One region of the Mesorhizobium sp. Arg314 genome, then DNA from elsewhere that is predicted to be linked to it. Evidence: riboswitches for the same ligand, from Rfam matches in the RefSeq annotation. Region 1 holds a riboswitch; the other holds the start of a gene.

Region 1 (7,203 bases):
CATGGCCTGGCGCTTGGGCGGAACCACCTTGCCGTCGAGGTTCGACACCGGACCGGTGCTTTCCCTGCCAAGCAGGAGATCGACGCACTGGCGCATGATCTTGGCCGACTGGCGCATCTCTTCCATGCGCACCAGGTAACGGTCGTAGCAGTCGCCGTTCTTGCCGATCGGGATGTCGAAATCCATCTCGGAATAGCATTCATAAGGCTGCGATTTGCGCAGGTCCCAGGCAGCGCCCGAGCCGCGCACCATCACGCCCGAAAAGCCCCAGGCCCAGGCGTCCGCAAGCGACACCGTGCCAATATCGACATTGCGCTGCTTGAAGATGCGGTTGCCGGTGAGCAGCGCGTCGAGATCGTCGATCGACTTCAGGAACGGATCGATCCACTTGCCGATGTCCTCGACCAGCTTCTGCGGCAGGTCCTGGTGCACGCCGCCCGGCCGGAAATACGCCGCATGCATGCGCGAACCGCTTGCCCGCTCATAGAACACCATCAGCTTTTCGCGCTCGACGAAGCCCCACAGCGGCGGCGTCAGCGCGCCGACATCCATCGCCTGCGTCGTCACATTGAGGATGTGCGACATGATGCGGCCCATCTCGGAATAGAGCACGCGGATCAGCTGGCCACGCTTCGGTACCTCGATGCCGAGCAGGCGCTCGGCGGCCAAAGCGAAGGCATGTTCCTGGTTCATCGGCGCGCAATAGTCGAGCCGGTCGAGATAAGGCACGGCCTGCAGGTAGGTCTTGGCCTCGATCAGCTTCTCGGTGCCGCGATGCAAGAGCCCGATATGCGGATCGACGCGGTCGACGACTTCGCCGTCCAGCTCGAGAACCAGGCGCAAAACGCCATGCGCCGCGGGGTGTTGCGGCCCAAAGTTGATGTTGAAGTTGCGGACGGAGGTTTCAGCCATGGTGGCGCCTCTGGCGAAGAGTCAGTAGTGAGTAGTGAATAGTGACCATCAATCTCAATGCCTGCTTCATTCCGCCTGCTTGGCCTGCACCGTTCTGATCAGAGATCGCATCATTTTTCCAATCTCTTCGCACCGCAGCGGCAGTTCAGTCTCGTTGTCTCTTTCCAGCATACCGACCCGGCATGCCAGCAATATGTGCGTTTCTAGTTCTTTCAACGACCCCTGCGCCATACGCAGAAATCGAACGAAGGAACCTCTATTCTCACGACCGTACCCTTCAGCGATATTCGCGGCGATAGACACCGCCGAGCGGCGCATCTGAGAGGTCATCCCATAGATCTCGTCTTTCGGAAAACCTTTGGTGACGCGATAGCAATCTTCGGCAAGTACCATTGCTGATTGCCACACCACCAAGTCACGGTAAGATTCGATCCTCTTTCCCAATTCCTTCCCTAGTGACTACCGACTACTTCCCTACTCACTGTTTCGCTTTTTCGTCCCCGGGCAGGACGTAGTCCGTCCCTTCCCAAGGAGAAAGAAAATCGAAATTGCGGAATTCTTGCTTGAGTTCGACCGGCTCGTAGATCACCCGCTTGGCCTCGTCGTCGTAGCGAACCTCGACGAAGCCGGTCAGCGGGAAGTCCTTGCGCAGCGGATGGCCCTCGAAACCATAGTCGGTGAGAATGCGACGCAGGTCTGGATGACCCGAAAACAGCACGCCGTAGAGGTCGTAGGTCTCGCGCTCGAACCAGTCGGCACCGGGATAGACGCCGGTCAGCGACGGCACCAGGGTTTCCTCGTCGGCCTGGACCTTGAGGCGGATGCGGACATTCTGCTTCGGCGACAGAAGGTGATAGACGACGTCGAAGCGCCTGGCGCGCGACGGATAGTCGGCGCCGCAGATGTCGATGATCGAGATGAACTGGCAGCGCTGATCGTCGCGCAGGAAGGTCGCCACCTCGATCAGATTGCCGGGGTCGACGGAAATCGTCAATTCGCCATAGGCAAGCACGGCTTCGCCGATGCGGCCGGAGAGCTTCTCGCCGAGATAGGTGGAGAGATCGTTCAACGCCTGGGTCATCGGCTCACCGTTCGATCGTGCCGGTACGGCGGATCTTCTTTTGCAGAAGGAGAATGCCGTAGAGCAGCGCTTCGGCGCTCGGCGGGCAGCCGGGCACATAGATGTCGACCGGCACGACGCGGTCGCAGCCGCGCACCACCGAATAGGAATAGTGGTAATAGCCGCCGCCATTGGCGCAGGAGCCCATCGAGATGACGTAGCGCGGCTCCGGCATCTGGTCGTAGACCTTGCGCAGCGCCGGCGCCATCTTGTTGGTCAGCGTGCCGGCGACGATCATGATGTCGGACTGGCGCGGTGACGCGCGCGGCGCAACGCCGAAACGCTCCGAGTCATAGCGCGGCATCGAGGTGTGGATCATCTCGACCGCGCAGCAGGCGAGGCCGAAGGTCATGAACATCAGCGAGCCGCTGCGCGCCCAGGTGATCAGCGCTTCGGTCGAGGTGACAAGGAAGCCCTTGTCGGCCAGTTCATTGTTGATTTCGAGGAAGAAGGGATCGTCCTCCCCCACCGGCCTGCCGGTGTTGGGATCGATGATGCCCTTGGGCTTCGGCGCGACGAGGGTGCCTGAACTGTCGTTCAATCCCATTCCAGCGCTCCTTTTTTCCATTCATAGGCAAAGCCGATGGTCAGCACCGCCAGGAACACCATCATCGACCAGAAGCCGAGCATGCCGAGCTTGGAGAAGGACACCGCCCACGGAAACAGGAAGGCGACCTCGAGATCGAAGATGATGAACAGGATCGACACCAGGTAGAAGCGGATGTCGAATTTCATGCGGGCGTCGTCGAACGAGTTGAACCCGCATTCATAGGCGGAAAGCTTTTCCGGATCGGGACTGCGGTAGGCCACCAGGAAGGGGGCGACGAGCAGCGCCAGACCGACCACCGTCGCCACGGCGATGAACAGGACGATGGGCAGATACGAACTCAGGAGTGCGCTCATGCGGCGGCTTCCTTCGGCGGGGCAGTTCACTTTGATTACAGCAACGAACTCTAATGCGGAAGCGTGACAGTTTAACCGCTGAACCGTTTTAAGAGGGCCCATGCTGCAACGCGGCGAGGGTTAGCGCAGCGGTTTCGGTGACGCAAGTCAAACCTTGTTCAATTCGCGGCCCTGGACGCCATATCGGAAGAAACCGGTCCGATCCGCTCTTGTTTGATTTCTTTCATTTTTTACTCCACTTTTGTCTCCTGACACATCTCCCGCCATTTGCCTGCTAGCATGGCCGGAATCACCGGCTAAAAATCCGGCAAATGATCCGGGCAAGGGCGCCTCGATGAAGGACAAGATTTCGCTGGCCATGGCGAGGCGCATTGCGCTTGGAGCACAGGGGTTTAACGACCCTCGGCCCGGTGGCGTTCCGGATCGCCGGCACCTTGCGCGTGTGCTTTCACGGACCGGCCTGTTGCAGATCGATTCCGTCAGCGCCGTGGTGCGCGCGCACTACATGCCGCTCTATTCGCGCCTCGGGCCCTACCCGCTTGCGCTGCTCGATAACGCCGCGGTCACCCGCAAGCGCACCGTCTTTGAATATTGGGCGCATGAGGCTTCGTTCTTGCCCGTCGAAACCTGGCCTTTGATGCGCTGGCGCATGCAGCGCGCCGAACAGGGCGACGAGATGTATCTCGGCCTGGCGAAATGGGGCCGTGAACGCAAAGCGACGATCGACGAGATCTACGCGCAAGTCGCCGAACGCGGTCCGATCGCCGCATCCGACATCGAGGGCCACAAGGGCAATGGCGGCTGGTGGGGCTGGAGCGAGGCCAAGCACGCTTTTGAGTGGCTGTTCTGGGCCGGCCGTATCACCACAGCCTACCGGCGCGGCTTCGAACGCTATTACGACCTGCCCGAGCGCGTTTTGCCGCAGGCCGTGCTCGACCTGCCAGTGCCCTCGGTCGAGGACGCGCATCGCGAATTGCTGCGCATTTCCGCCCGCGCCCACGGCATCGCCACCTATGCCGACCTGCGCGACTATTTCCGCCTGGCGCCGGGCGACACGAAAGACCGCATCGAGGAACTGGTCGAGACGGGCGAATTGCTGCCGGTGCGCGTCGAGGGGTGGGAAAAAACCGCCTATCTTCACAAGGACGCCCGTATCCCGCGCCGGATAGAGGCCCGCGCCCTGCTCGCCCCCTTCGATCCGGTCGTCTTTGAGCGCACGCGGACGGAAAAACTGTTCGACTTCCGCTACCGCATCGAAATCTACACGCCTGCCGAAAAGCGCCAATACGGCTATTACGTGCTGCCCTTCCTGCTCGGCGACCGGATCGTCGCCCGCGTCGATCTGAGGGCCGACCGTCCGGCCAGCGTGCTGCGCGTCCATGCCACCTATGCCGAGCCCGGCGCTCCGCCCGACACGGCCGCCCGGTTGTTCGAAGAGCTGAAGCAGATGCAAGGCTGGCTAGGCCTGGAACGCATCGAGGTAACGCCCGCCGGCGATCTGGGGCAGCCGCTGGCCGACATCGCGGTGTCGTAGCCGTGCGTTGACACTGTCGCCTGCAAAAGCCTAAATCCGGCCCAGACGGTCTCTTGCCCGCAACGGCAAGGGCCAAGAGGGAATGCGGTGCGGGTCAAAACCCAAATCCGCGGCTGTCCCCGCAACTGTAAGCGACGAGCCTCGGCCGAAAACCACTGGGATGTTCCCGGGAAGGCGGCATTCAGGGCGATGAAGCGCGAGCCAGGAGACCTGCCGTCTGAGACTTTTTGAATCCGATCGCCCGGCGGGTTTCCGGGCAAGGAGCATGGTTTTTTGGACCACAACGGCAGTTTTTCGGCTGGCACAGCGGACAATGCGTCCAGCGATGGCGACGCACTGGCTGGCGTGACCGTCATCGTCTGCTCATCCTGCCGCGACGAAACCGGTTCGGACGCGCAGCAGCGCGCCGGCGCGCTGCTGGCCGAAGATGCGCGCTGCGCCGCATCGGGCGAGAAAATCCGCATCCGCACCGTCGAATGCCTCGGCAATTGCAAGCGCCGCCTAAGCGCCGCGCTCCTGCGCGACGGTTGCTGGAGTTACGTTTTCGGCGACTTGAATACGACCAGCGGCGCAGACCTCGTTGCCGGCGCAAAACTCTTCGCCACTTCGACCGATGGACTGATCCCCTGGCGTGGCCGTCCCGATTCCCTCAAGCGCGGCCTCGTTGCCCGCATCCCTCCCCTCGACATGCTGAAGGACTGACCATGAACGCTTCCGTTTCCCGTGTTCCCTGCACCGTCGTCACCGGCTTTCTCGGCGCCGGCAAGACGACGCTGGTCCGCCATCTCCTGGAAAACGCTGGCGGCAAGCGTATTGCGATCATCGTCAACGAATTCGGCGACATCGGCATCGACGGCGAAATCCTGAAAGGCTGCGGCATCGATACCTGTCCTGAGGAAAACATTGTCGAGTTGGCCAACGGCTGCATCTGCTGCACCGTCGCCGATGATTTCGTTCCGGCGCTCGACCAGATCCTGTCGCGCACGCCCAAGGTCGATCACATCCTGATCGAAACTTCGGGCCTCGCTTTGCCGAAGCCGCTCGTCCAGGCCTTTCAGTGGCCGACTGTGAAAAGCCGCGTGACGGTCGACGGCGTCATCGCGGTGGTCGACGGCCCGGCGCTGGCCGACGGCCGCGTCGCCGCCGACATGGATGCCCTGCAGGCGCAGCGCGCGGCGGACGTGACGCTCGACCATGACGATCCGGTCGAAGAGGTGTTCGAGGACCAGATCGCCTGCGCCGACCTGATCATCCTGTCGAAGAGCGATCTGATGGACACCGCCGGCTCTGCCCGCGCCAACACCGTCATCAACGAGCACTCCTCCCGCGCCGTGAAAATCGTGCCGACATCGCACGGCAAGGTCGACCCGTCCGTGCTGCTTGGCCTCGGTCTCGCCGTCGAGGACGACATCGAGAACCGCAAGTCGCATCATGACGGCGCCTTCGACCACGAGCATGACGACTTCGACACCTTCATCGTCGACATTCCCTCGATCGCCAACCCGGACGAGCTGGCAAAGCGCGTCGCCCTTGCCGCCGAGCAGGAAAACGTGTTGCGCGTCAAAGGCTTCGTCGAGGTCGGCGGCAAGCCGATGCGCCTCCTGCTCCAGGCCGTCGGCCCTCGCGTCAACCACTATTATGATCGCGCCTGGACGGCTGAGGACGACCGCCGCTCGCGGCTCGTCGTCATCGGCCTCAAGGGGCTGAACCGCCCCGCGATCGAGCGTATCCTCGCCGGCTGAGGCCAACACGACAAGCGATGCATATCCTCACCACCACATCCGCTTCGCTCGACGATCTCGCCGAGCCGATCGATCTCAGGCAGACGCCTGCGGATGTCGTGGCGCTGTCCTTTACCGACAGCGATCTCGCTGGCCTCGCCGCCGCCTGGAAGGCGGACGCCGAGCGGTTGCCGTCAATGCGGCTTGCGGCCCTTCGCGACCTTCGCCACCCGATGTCGGTCGATCTGTGGATCGACAGCGTCGCACGCCACGCCAAGGTCGTCCTTGTCCGCATCCTCGGCGGCTATGACTGGTGGCGCTACGGCTGCGACCAACTCGCCGCGGTCGCACGCGAGCGCGGCATAAAGCTGGCGCTGCTGCCCGGCGAAAGCCATGACGAGGACCAGCGCCTGATCGAAAGCTCGACCCTGCCGCGCGCCGAATTGGACGCCTTGCTCGGCTATTTCCGCGAAGGCGGCCCGGCGAACATGGTGGCGCTGGTGCACAGGCTGGCGCGGCTTGCCGGGGCTGAGGCGGCCGTGGCCGAGCCGGTCAGCGTGCCGAAAGCGGGGTTTTATCAGTCTGGGCTGGGGGTTGTGGAGAAGCCGGACCTTTCAAACGCCGGCGTTCCTTCGCACCCCCCTCTGTCCTGCCGGACATCTCCCCCGCAAGGGGGGAGATCAGCCGTCGCCGGCCCCGGCACCTCTTCTGCTGACTCAACGGTAGAACGTTCTGCAGCATCTGCGGTTGGCGAAATCGTCGATGACAGCTCAATCTCCCCCCTTGCGGGGGAGATGTCCGGCAGGACAGAGGGGGGTGTGACGAAACTCGACGCCAACAATTTCGGCGTCGTCCCCATCCTCTTCTACCGCTCGATGCTGCTAGCCGCCGACGTGGCACCGGTCGACGCGCTGGCCGAAGCGCTGCGCTCGCAAGGCATAACGCCCGTCCCAATCTTCGTCTCCAGCCTCAAGGACCCGGTTTCTCTCGCCTTCGTCGAAACCGCCCTCGCC
Region 2 (7,203 bases), on a different contig from region 1:
CCATGTCGGTTCGCGCACCGTTGATGTCCATGTCAGCCGACTGAGAAAGGCACTCTCCCCCCACAACGTCATCCGAACTATACGCTCGGCGGGTTATGCTCTCGAAGAGCAGGAAATCTGAATTCACGATCGTCTGCTCGTGTGTGGTGTAACTCGGCGGAGCAAAAGCTGCTCGCGAGCGCGCCCTCGATTGACCGAATGACGATCACTTGCTCCGAGATCGGGGTTTCCTGAATGTGCTCATTGAACGAGCAGCAGAAAGGAAGCTCTCATGCCGGCAGGAAAGAAGTTTATCGGCCTCGACGTTCATCAGGACACCATCGTGATTGCGGTTGCAGACGATGGCCTGGACAGGGAAGTTCGCTATTTCGGCACGATTGCCAATCGACCGGAAGAATTGCATGCGGCACTCAAAAAGATCGCTCAGGATGGCGCGCAGCTTCGTGTCTGCTATGAATCCGGACCATGCGGTTTCATCATCTATAGGTTCCTCGCAAAGATCGGCGTGGACTGCATGGTGATTTCGCCATCTTCGATGCCGCGCCGGCCGGGAGATCGTGTGAAGACCGATCGCCGGGATGCACAGACGCTGGCCCGACTGCTGCGAGCCGGCGAACTGGTTGCCGTGTGGGTGCCGGACGAAGCGCATGAAGCGATTCGCGATGTCGTTCGGGCTCGGCGGCAAGCGAAGGACGACGTCAGCTCAGCAAAGTCCGCCCTGAAGAGCTTCCTCTTGCGCCATGGCCGGCGGTTCTCTGGGAAGGCTATCTGGGGCAAGGCTCATTGGGGCTGGCTTTCGGATCAGAAATTCGACTTCCCGCACCAGCAATTCGTCTTCGAGGAATACAAGCGGCGGATTCATGTTTTGGAGGATCGTTGCGACAGACTGGACGAGGTTTTGAAGGAGGCCGTCTCTGGCTGGGTGCTGGGTCCGCTGGTCCATGCGCTTCAGGCTTTGCGAGGCGTGAAGCTGATAGCGGCCGTCACCCTCGTCGCAGAGATCGGAGATCTCCATCGGTTCGATAGCCCGAAGCAGCTCATGGCCTGGCTCGGCTTGGTGCCGGCTGAGTATTCCAGCGGCAAGAGGATCAAGCGTGGCGAAATCACCCGAAGTGGAAATGCGGCGGCGCGCACGATGCTGATCGAATCGGCGTGGCACTACCGCTTTCCTGCGCGCGAAGGCCGAGCCTTGTTAAATCGCAATGCCGAGATACCAGAGCTTATAAAGGCCATCGCGTGGAAGGCGCAGGTTCGCCTTTGCGGCAAATTCCGAAGGCTTGCGGCCTCTGGAAAGCAGACGGTCAAGGTGGTGACCGCTGTTGCGCGTGAGCTTGCCGGGTTCATCTGGGATATTGCACGGCATACGCCGCTAGTTGCCATTGAGGCACGGGGGTAGCGCGCGCAGGGCGAAGCTGGTCGGGGTGCACAGCCCGGAGCGCGCGGCCTTCAGGCACAACAGGAGTGATGAGAAACGGAACAAACATGGACTTGGCTGGCGTGCTGCACGGTCTGATTGATGTAGGATAATCCTCGATACGGCGCTGGGGCAGACTTGATCGATGCCCGCCACATTGAAGGAGGAAGGTCCGCGACGGAAAAAGGTCGTGCGGTAGCCAATCCGCGTATAGGTGCTTGATCAATCGTCGTCAGGAAACAGCCGCGCAGCACACCAGCCAAGTTCTCATCTTGCAACGGCATCGATTTTGGTGCCAGAGTAACCTTGTGCACACTCAGTCGTGATCGTCATAGGAGCGCTGTAGCGAGCGAGCGGCTTTGCGGTGATCATCGGCGCCTCCAGATCGACGCGTCGGAAGAAGAACCGGGCCCTCAAATCAGTGCCCGTCAGCGCGCGCCGTTTCTGTACGTCCTGACGAAACGGGATGCCCGACGCGGGTGCCTTGCGGCGGGCACTCAGCTCTACTACTCGGTTTATGCCGTCACCCGCCCGGGCGACGGCATAGACTTTTCCTAGGCCGCCTTGGGTGCGTCTCTCAGGCTGCGCGCGGCTTTGACCATATTGACGAGTGCCGGGCGGACTTCCTCCCACCGACGCGTCTTCAAACCACAATCGGGATTGACCCAAATCTGACTGTCGCAAAGGCGCTGGCGCGCCTGCGTAAGCAGGTTCGCCATCTCGTCGACTCCCGGCACCCGCGGCGAATGAATATCATAGATGCCCGGTCCTATCTGATTGGGATATTCAAAACTCCGGAAGGCGTCGAGCAATTCCATCTGCGAGCGCGAGGTTTCGATTGAGATCACGTCGGCATCCAAGGCCGCGATCGCGTCTATGATGTCGTTGAATTCAGAGTAACACATGTGCGTGTGGATCTGAGTCGCATCGTACACGCCCGTCGAGGCCAGTTGGAAGCACTCGACAGCCCATTCGAGATAGGGTTTCCACTCGGATTTGCGCAGCGGCAATCCCTCGCGCAGTGCAGCTTCGTCGATCTGAATGACTCTAGCACCGGCCATTTCGAGATCACCCACTTCGGCACGAAGGGCGAGGGCGATCTGACGGCAGACGACCGAGCGCGCAAGATCGTCGCGCACGAACGACCAGTTAAGAATCGTCACGGGGCCGGTGAGCATGCCTTTAACGGGTTTGTCAGTCAGCGATTGGGCGTATCGCCACCAGCGCACCGTCATCGGGTTGGGACGCGATACGTCGCCAAAGATGATCGGGGGGCGCACATAACGCGATCCATAGCTCTGCACCCAAGCGTGCTGCGTGGAAACGAAGCCGGAAAGCTGCTCACCGAAATATTGCACCATGTCGCTTCGCTCAAACTCGCCGTGCACCAGCACGTCCAGGCCGATCTCTTCCTGCCAACGGATGGCTGCTTCGATCTCCTTCCTCAGGAACGCCTCATAGTCGACATGGCTCAGTTCTCCCTTTGCATGGGCGGCACGCGCGTTGCGAATCTCGGGTGTTTGCGGGAAAGAGCCGATCGTCGTGGTCGGGAAAGGCGGCAGCCAGAGGCGTTCCTCCTGAAACCTGGAACGTTCAGAAAAGCCGCTCTTCCTGCGCATCATGACTTCGTCGATAGACGCGAGGCGTCCTTCGACCAGCGGATCATGGACCTTCGGTGACGTCAAACGCGCGGCTGCTGCTTGGGTGGAAGAGTCCAGCTCTGCTGCAACCGCGTCGCGGCCTTCGCACAGGGCCCGGGCGATCGTGGTCAGTTCGTCCATCTTCTGCGCCGCGAATGCGAGCCATGACTTCATGTCATTGTCGAGCGCGGTTTCCTGTTCGAGGTCGATCGGCACGTGTTGAAGCGAGCACGACGGCGCGATCTCCACTCGCTCCAGTGGCCAGCCGGCGACGACCGGCTTGATCCGGTCAAGCATGGGGCGCAGGTTCGCGCGCCAGACGTTGCGACCATCGATCAGGCCAAGCGACAGCACCAGGTCTTTTGGCGCAAGCCGACCCACCACCTCCAATTGTTCGGGAGCTCGTGCAAGGTCGAGATGCAGGCCCGCCACAGGAAGCGAAAGAGCGGTCTCGAGATTGTCCTCCAACCCGCCGAAATAGGTGGCGAGCATGATCTTTAGCTCCGGCACCGCTTGCGACAGTCGCTCGTAGGCAAAATTGAACGCATCTTGCTCGTTTGGAATGAGGTCGAGCACGAGTGCCGGCTCATCGAGCTGCACCCAGTCGGCGCCCGCCAGTTTCAGTCGACGTAGCAGCAGCTCGTAAACCGGCAGAAGCCGCGGCAGCAGCGCAACAGGGTTGAAGTCGCGGGCGGGCGACTTGGCGAGCTTGAGGAAGGTGACCGGCCCAAGGATGACCGGGCGGGTGTGAATGCCCAACGCCCTGGCATCGAGGAAGTGATCCAACGGCTTTGAGGACGATAGGGCAAAGGCTTGATCGTCGGCGAGCTCCGGGACCATGTAGTGGTAGTTGGTGTCGAACCACTTGGTCATTTCCAGGGCTGTCACGGCCTGATCGGTCTGCCCGCCACCAGCAGCCTCTCCTTGGCTGCCACGAGCCATGGCAAAATAGGTGTCGAGCGAGATTTCTCCCTCCCTCCAGCCATAGCGTGGCGGGATAGCGCCGACCATTATTGCTGTGTCGAGCACATGATCATAGAGCGAAAAGTCGTTGGACGGGATCTTTGTGACGCCGCGGTCGCGTTGTTCAATCCAGTTCGCGACACGCAGCGCCTGCGCCGTTTTGAGAAGGTCGGCAGCGCAACATTTTCCGGACCAATACGCTTCAAGCGCGCGCTTTAGCTCGCGACGGCGCCCAATGCGCGGCACGCCAAGTGTGGCTACAGGAACTTTGTTAGAGAGAGACATACCATACCCCGATGATTGGGACGTGGACGCAAGGCAGACGTTGGCAAGCAGACGAGCCGGTTGCTACGCCCACCGAGACACCCCGCGTGTGGACCTTGTTCGCCGTGGCAGGTCTCCTGGCTCGCGGGTCGACACCTCAGCCCGTCTTCCCGAGGCTATTCACCTCAGTGACTTGAATAGGCTTGGCTCGCCGCTTACAGTTGCGGGGGGCAGCGCCGGCATCTACCGGCTTCCCTCTTAGCTCCGTGCGGCTAACCGCATCAGAGAACCATCGACAACCGGACACTCGCCGAAGAGAAGATTCCAGTCAAGGTGATATAAACAAATCTTTATGTCTTTATACAATTCTTATTATCGCTCGTGCGTGCGGGATAGCTGTAAACGTCGGCTGACTGCGACCATCCTTGCCACCGAGGGGCTCGGGCAAGTTCTTCCGCTTCTGCCCCTGTTGATGGCGACCTGTCGCAGGTCAAGCCTACCCGTGGTGCCAGGGGTTGACTTCGATCATGCTGGCGGCAACATTTCGGATACACTCGAAGCGAGCATAGGCAGAGGCAATTCGCTCTATTTCCCGGGCACTGCGTGACGCCCCCCCGGGAACTGAACAGTCCCCATTCGGCCCGCTTGGCGGTGACATCGAGGCCAGGCTCGACCTCAGCCGAGCAACATAGCGATCTGGAGGCAGACAGGGGATAGTTTTCGGCGAGCACCCGGTCTGCCAGCAATGGGAGAAGCTTGATACCTTCAATGGCATCCGCGCCACACGCCCCAAACGACCATCATCATGGAAGCAATGCGCTATGGAAGCACCTGCGCTTTGGCGTCGGCACCTCGATGACACGTTCGAGTTCCTCAATCAGATCCGCAACAGCTCGAGCCAGCAAGAAATCTGCCAGCACCTGATTTTCCATGCCGAGCGGTTTGGCGCCAGAAACGTGCTGGCAGGACCGATCCCGCCACCGCGAGCGCTGAGGCGCGAGCAGATTTCCCATGTGCTGCTTGACGCCTGGCCACAGCAATGGTCAGAGCGCTATTTTTCGAACGGCTACCTTTATCGCGACCCTACCATCCAACTCGTGAAGCGTGGGGCCACGCCCTTCCGGTGGAGCGAGATCGATCAGGTTGCCAGCGTTTGCTCTTTCGGCCGACGGGTCATGGCGGAGGCATCGGAGTTTAAGCTACGCGACGGATTCACGATACCGTTCGCGACTTTGAACGGACAGGCGGTGGGATTTTCCGTTGCAGGGGAGAAGCTCGAGCCAGATCCTCACGACCGGCTCGCCTTTCAGTTTGTCGCCGCGTGCGCCTTCGGTTGCGCGGTTGTTCTTGCCGAGGGAAAACGAACTTCGAAACCCGTACGTCTGTCGCCTCGACAACAGGATGTCCTGCGCTGGGCTGCCGAAGGCCTCACCGTCGGCGATATTGCGGATCGCCTGAACATCAGCCGCAACACGGCAGATACCCATCTGCGATTGGTGCGCGAGAGGCTCGGCGTGACAAACAACGTGCACGCCGTCACGAAAGCTTTCCGCCTGGGGCTGATCAGCTAGCCTCACACAATTGCGTGATGCCGCATCGGTCCGCGATGAACCATTTGGTTGGCCTCGAAACTGGAGAACAACCGAGATGCTTCTTGCCGTCACGTCGCACAATGCCGACGAATAACAGGCGGACCTGGATCAGGCGTTTCGTCTGCGCCACAACGTGTTTGTCGAGGAAAGGCGCATGCGACACGGGCCGCATCGAGTAGCGGCTCAGATCGTGATAGACCTGCTCACCGCACGTCGGTCCCAGTTCCCGCACGCGCGACTGTCGGCTTGCCGAAAGGAGTCGCAAGACCCAGCGCATGAGCTTCGGCAAGTACAAAGGCCGGAGCCGAACGGGCACCATCCGGGTCAAGCACCGCTTCGGCATCCGCGGCCCAAGGGCTAGTGCATGCAGCCAGGGAACGCCATCAGGGCGGTGCTCGCCATATCGCTGAAGGCGGTTTGGCCTGGCGTGTCGCGGCAAATCAGGAGGGTCGCGGCCGTCGCCGCTACAGCTCGAAGGCGAAGGCCGCCAATCGCGATCCTGGCCTTCATGCATTCCACTTTCATGGCCTTCAGCCCGAGGGCCGGTTCTTTCCACCTCGGCGAAGTCGGCATATTCCTAAAACGTCAGCGGCAGAAGCGGCTCGGCGCGCGGCCAACCGACGTGTCGCCGAGTTCACTGCCGTACCTCTGCGCGAAATTGGCGCTCGCCAGATTGGAAATCGCGCTGCAGAAGCCCTGCATCCTGTCGCCCCCGACCCAATCACCTGCTCAATGTTCACGAGATCGACACACGCCTTGGCAATGCAATTGGCAGACTGCTGATCCACCACATCGCACCCCAGAGATAGAAATCCGGCGTCTCGTCGTGGGGCCCGTTGGTGACCTAGTCGCCTAACGCAGACCCGATGTCGTTGACGCGCAGCAGGCTGGCCCTGGGCTTCCTTTATGAGGACCATGCACGGCTCATCCAAAGCACGGCGTCCAGCCCGACCTCGGCGCCGGCCTTCCGTAGGTACTTGTAGAGGTACGGGTCTGCCCACTGACCGGCTTGAGGAGCGACCGATCGTGGCCGATCAGTTCGGTCGGCACGGGCGTGGCATTGACTTGCCAGAAAGCAACACCGCACCGCAACCGAGATCGCGCGCGGTTGTAGGCTCGATTCCATCCCGGGTGAAGGCCGTATTTGTCGCATATCCGACTAATGTCGGCCAGCGCACAGCGCCCCGACAATCGTATTCGTCGCATTGAGCGGGCTTTCACTTGGCGCGGCATTTGCAAGGCCGATTGGCAACGAGCCTGCATATCGGCTCAGGACAAATCGTCCCAGCTCAACTCGCCAAACCCGCGGTGGTGTCCGGGGCCGAAAGCA

Evidence for each region. Region 1 has a riboswitch for cobalamin ahead of ACWGS9_RS14640 (DUF1636 family protein). Riboswitches for the same ligand answer to the same signal wherever they lie in the genome.
Region 2: it holds a riboswitch for cobalamin, as region 1 does, so the genes downstream of both, metE (5-methyltetrahydropteroyltriglutamate--homocysteine S-methyltransferase) here and ACWGS9_RS14640 (DUF1636 family protein) in region 1, are expected to answer to the same signal.

The regions. Positions count from the first base shown of each region.
Region 1 is NZ_JBSKBP010000011.1:167,558-174,760, reverse strand. Features, by position in the region: gene ACWGS9_RS14670 (NADH-quinone oxidoreductase subunit D) at 1-912, opposite strand, end outside; gene ACWGS9_RS14665 (four helix bundle protein) at 979-1,356, opposite strand; gene ACWGS9_RS14660 (NADH-quinone oxidoreductase subunit C) at 1,391-1,993, opposite strand; gene ACWGS9_RS14655 (NuoB/complex I 20 kDa subunit family protein) at 1,998-2,579, opposite strand; gene ACWGS9_RS14650 (NADH-quinone oxidoreductase subunit A) at 2,570-2,935, opposite strand; gene ACWGS9_RS14645 (winged helix-turn-helix domain-containing protein) at 3,270-4,469, shown strand; cobalamin riboswitch at 4,499-4,701, shown strand; gene ACWGS9_RS14640 (DUF1636 family protein) at 4,743-5,171, shown strand; gene cobW (cobalamin biosynthesis protein CobW) at 5,174-6,211, shown strand; gene cobN (cobaltochelatase subunit CobN) at 6,229-7,203, shown strand, end outside.
Region 2 is NZ_JBSKBP010000041.1:30,264-37,466, reverse strand. Features, by position in the region: gene ACWGS9_RS28465 (response regulator transcription factor) at 1-121, shown strand, start outside; gene ACWGS9_RS28460 (IS110 family RNA-guided transposase) at 272-1,396, shown strand; gene metE (5-methyltetrahydropteroyltriglutamate--homocysteine S-methyltransferase) at 1,969-4,302, opposite strand; cobalamin riboswitch at 4,392-4,590, opposite strand; gene ACWGS9_RS28450 (helix-turn-helix transcriptional regulator) at 5,103-5,852, shown strand.